2 regions of the Pseudarthrobacter sp. PvP004 genome follow, and region 2 is predicted to be linked to the other one. Evidence: predicted binding sites of a transcription regulator. Region 2 holds the regulator's gene; the other holds the start of a gene.
The links. Region 2 encodes HrcA, which represses chaperone genes, less so after heat shock. Its sites were predicted from a motif close to TTNGCACTCGNNNNNNNCGAGTGCNAA; they were not measured.
Positions count from the first base shown of each region.

Region 1: groL (chaperonin GroEL) is a predicted target of HrcA. The motif match lies at 1,409-1,435, and genes of this name have one in related genera.

Region 1 is NZ_JAGINL010000001.1:2,957,731-2,960,126, forward strand. Features, by position in the region: gene groL (chaperonin GroEL) at 1-1,225, opposite strand, end outside; gene J3A64_RS13240 (cold-shock protein) at 1,549-1,752, opposite strand; gene J3A64_RS13245 (LytR C-terminal domain-containing protein) at 1,925-2,396, opposite strand, start outside.
Region 2 is NZ_JAGINL010000001.1:1,215,183-1,217,578, reverse strand. Features, by position in the region: gene dnaJ (molecular chaperone DnaJ) at 1-663, opposite strand, end outside; gene hrcA (heat-inducible transcriptional repressor HrcA) at 714-1,721, opposite strand; gene J3A64_RS05555 (DUF3097 domain-containing protein) at 1,913-2,396, shown strand, end outside.

The sequences.
Region 1 (2,396 bases), 1.7 Mb from region 2:
TGCCTTCTTCAACAGCAGCCTTTGCGTTGCGGACTGCGTCCTCAATGCGGTGCTTGCGTTCCTTGAGCTCAACTTCGGTTGCGGCACCGGCCTTGATGACTGCAACGCCGCCGGCCAGCTTGGCCAGGCGTTCCTGCAGCTTCTCGCGGTCGTAGTCGGAGTCGGAGTTCTCGATCTCGGCGCGGATCTGGGCCACGCGGCCTGCGATCTGCTCGGCGTCGCCGGCACCTTCAACGATGGTGGTCTCGTCCTTGGTGACAACAACCTTGCGGGCGGTGCCGAGGAGTTCCAGGCCAGCGTTTTCGAGCTTGAGGCCAACTTCTTCGGAGATGACCTGACCACCGGTGAGGATGGCGATGTCGGCAAGCTGTGCCTTGCGGCGGTCACCGAAGCCCGGAGCCTTGACGGCAACGGACTTGAAGGTGCCACGGATCTTGTTGACGATCAGGGTGGCCAGGGCTTCGCCCTCGATGTCTTCGGCGATGATCAGCAGCGGCTTGTTGGACTGCATGACCTTCTCCAGAACCGTGACGAGTTCCTTCACGTTGGAGATCTTGGAGTTGACGATCAGGATGTACGGGTCTTCGAGGACCGTCTCCTGGCGCTCTGCGTCGGTGACGAAGTAAGCGGAGATGTAGCCCTTGTCGAAGCGCATGCCTTCGGTGAGTTCGAGCTCCAGGCCGAAGGTGTTGGATTCCTCGACCGTGATGACGCCTTCCTTGCCCACCTTGTCCAGGGCTTCGGCGATGAGGCTGCCGATTTCCGGGTCGCCGGCGGAGATGGAAGCCGTAGCTGCGATCTCTTCCTTGGTTTCGATTTCCTTGGCGGAGGCCAGCAGTTCGCTGATGACTGCCTCAACAGCCTTCTCGATACCGCGCTTGAGGGACAGCGGGTCGGCGCCGGCGGCAACGTTGCGCAGGCCTTCCTTCACCAGTGCCTGGGCCAGTACGGTTGCAGTGGTGGTACCGTCGCCAGCGACGTCATCCGTCTTCTTGGCAACTTCCTTGACCAGTTCTGCACCGATCTTCTCGTAAGGATCGTCCAGTTCGATCTCCTTGGCGATGGAAACACCATCGTTGGTGATCGTGGGGGCGCCCCACTTCTTTTCGAGGACGACGTTGCGTCCACGCGGGCCGAGGGTGACCTTGACGGCGTCTGCGAGGATGTTCAGGCCCCGCTCGAGGCCGCGGCGAGCCTCTTCATCAAATGCAATGATCTTGGCCATAACGGCGGTAGTCCTTTCGGGACAGTCGTTAAGAAGGTACCTGTCAGATGGGGTGCCCGCGACGGACGGTCCTTTGCTTGCGGCCTCTGTATGCCCCGCGCTCCAGACCTCACCCCACCAAGGTGTTTCTTGATCCTCCGCCGGTCCAATGCCTGTCCGCCGCCGGGGTTAGCCGGGCCGGGTTTAGCAGTCGAACCATAGGAGTGCTAAATCAATAATTAGCACTCGACCGGGGAGAGTGCAAGCAGAGATGCCACTTTGCTCTACATACAAAGGGATTTCAGCCGAGGGCTGACGTGACGGGCACGGATCCAGGAGCGGAACTACGCGACGCGAACACCTTCGGCTTGTGGGCCTTTCTGCCCCTCCCCCAGTTCGAACTCAACCCGCTGACCTTCTTCGAGGGCACGGAAGCCATCCATCTGGATGGCGGACCAGTGCACAAAGACGTCGTCGCCGGATTCATCCACAGTGATGAAGCCGTATCCTTTTTCGGCGTTGAACCATTTGACGGTTCCCAAAGCCATGATGCCCACACTTTCGCAGTAGCCAAGACCGGTAGCCGGGATCTCCGTACCGGAATTAATCCACTGTAACCATTGTCACTGGCACCGCGCTGCTGTGGATGGCCAGGGCACCGCTTTTGTTATTGAGGCTTAACCGAGTTGGGGAATTTCAGCTGCGGAAGGAGCCTGGAGCTTATTGGTAACCGGGCCCGGCCACAACCACCAGCGGCTGTTGAACCTCGGGCGTTTCCACGATGGTCTGGATGCCCAGTAGCGTACCCAAGGCCTCCGCGTTGGCCTTCTGCTCGGGCGCGTTGTAGAAGATTACGGACGTCTGCTGCGGCAGTCCGCCCCAGTTTCCTACCGTGCTCAGCGCCCAACCGTCGCCCTGGACGAGGCCTGCCACACGCCCTGCCAAGCCCGCAGTCCCCGCGCCGTTGTACACAGCCACCGGAGTGCTCTTATCCACCGGAGCGGACGACGGGGTAGCAGAAGGAGATTCCGACGGCGTCGGTTCGCTGCTGGGTTCGCTGGAAGCGGTAGGTGCGCTGCTGGATTCGGTGGGTTCAGCGGACGGCGCCGTAGATGTCTGCTGGGGTGCCGGCGTCGTGGTGTTCGACGAAGCGCTGGGTGCTACCAGCCCAAGGTTGGGGAGGATCAGGAAG
Region 2 (2,396 bases):
GACGCCTGCCGGGACCTTGATGGTGAGGGAACGGCGGCTGCGGATACGGCCCTGCCCGTTGCACTCGTTGCAGGGATCCTTGATGACGGTGCCGAAGCCTTCGCAGGAACCGCAGGGGGCGGTGGTCATGACCTGGCCGAGGATGGATCGGACAGCCCGCTGAACCTGGCCACTGCCACCGCAAATGTCGCAGCGCTCCGGATGGGTGCCCGGGCGGCAGCAGCTGCCATCACAGGTGGGGCAGACCACGGCGGTGTCCACTTCAAGCTTCTTGTTGACGCCGAACACGGCGTCCTTCAGGTCGATGCGGACGCTGATGAGCGCGTCCTGGCCGCGACGGACACGGGAGGCCGGTCCACCGTGGCCACCGCCTCCACCAAAGAAGGTGTCGAAGATGTCCTGGAACGCGAAACCCTGGCCGGAATAGCCGCCACCGAAACCGTTGTCGGTGCCGTTCTCATTGCCCGTGGCGTCGTAGACCCGGCGTTTCTGGGGGTCTGACAACACTTCGTAAGCGTGGGTCACGGCCTTGAACTGTTCCGCGACATCCTCACCGGGGTTTACGTCGGGGTGCAGTTTCCGCGCCAACTTGCGGTACGCCTTTTTGATCTCTTCCCCGGTGGCTTCCGGCGAGACTCCCAAAACGTCATAGTGGCTGCTCAAAGTCGGTATCTCTTCCTTGTTGTACTGCGGATGTTTCCTCGGACCGGTGTTCAGCCGCCGAGAATGCGGGAAAGGTAACGGGCCACGGCACGAACGGCTGCCATGGTGGTGGGATAGTCCATGCGTGTGGGACCGAGAATCCCCACCTTGGCGCCGGAGCCGTAGCCCGTAGCCACGACGGATGCCTCAGCCAAGCCGTCGTACGGATTCTCGCGTCCAATGCTCACAGTGACTCCGCGGGGGTCATCCCCCATATCGGACAACAACCGGAGCATGACAACTTGTTCCTCGAGTGCTTCCAGCACGGGACCGATGCTCAGGGGGAAATCCACGTTGGAGCGCGCAAGGTTGGCCGTTCCTGCCATCAGGATGCGCTCTTCTCGGCTGGTGTCACTGAGCGATTGGAGTCCCTGGGCCAACGTCTGCGCCAGGCTGCGGAGCTCCGGCGGGCACAGGGCAACTACCGATGGGAGCACTTGCGGCAAGAGAGCCAGTTGCGTGGCGGCAATGCTGCCGAGGAAGCGGGACCTCAGGAGCATCAAGGCTTCGTTGCTTACGTCCGAGCCGGCGTCGATGACCTTCTGCCCTACGCTGCCGGTGTCCGCGATGAGGACCACGAGCACCTGCTTTGGGCCCAACAGGACGAACTCCACGTGACGGACCAGTGCGCGGTTGGAATGCGGATACTGCACGACGGCCACCTGATTGGTCAGCTGCGACAGGAGCCTTACGGTGCGCTCCAGGATGTCGTCAACCTCATCGGGGCCCTCTAGCAACGAATGGATGGCCCTGCGTTCGGCGGCCGAGAGCGGCTTTACCTGCGAAATGCGGTCGACGAACAGGCGGTAGCCCTTGTCCGTAGGGATTCTCCCTGCACTGGTGTGGGGGGCCGCGATGAGGCCTTCCTCTTCCAAGACAGCCATGTCGTTCCTGATGGTGGCACTGGAAACGCCAAGATGGTGCCGCTCCACGAGGGCCTTCGAACCGACAGGTTCCCTGGAATGCACGTAATCCTCAACGATGGCACGCAGCACCTCAAGCTTGCGCGGCTCACTCATTGCTCCACCTCCTGACGACTGCCATGGTCCCTGGGACCGGTCAACGCGGGATCTCAATCGGACCACCACACTTAGCACTCAACATGCCCAAGTGCTAACAAGTCTAGTATGAGCCACCCCGTTGCTAGCATTGAAACCTGCCGCGGCCGGCTTCGGCCCGCACCATAAACCAGCACAAAGGTAGGAATCCCTTGGCTTTCGACAATTGGGGACCGCAGGATCTGTCCGCTCCAGCCAAAAAGCAGCTGCCGGAAGTAGCCGTCCAGCGGGGAATGGTCCTCGAGGACGTCCAGTCCGGCTGGGTGGGCGAAGTCACCCGCGTTGAGAAATCGGGCGGAATGCATGTGGTCTCCCTTGAGGACCGGCGCGGAAAGACCAAATCTTTCCAGCTCGGATACGGGTTCCTGTTGGAGGGCCAGGCCATACGGCTTATGCCTCCTGCTGCCCGCCCTGCCGCCTCTGCCGCCCCTTCCACCCGGACAGCCTCCGGATCCGTGAGGGTACAGGGCCAACGTGCCCAGGTGGCCAAGGCGAGCCGCGTCTGGGTCGAAGGAAAGCACGACGCCGAACTCGTCGAGAAGGTCTGGGGTGACGATCTGCGCGTGGAAGGCATCGTCGTGGAGCCATTGCATGGCGTAGACGACCTGAAGTCGGCCATCGCTGCCTTCAACCCCG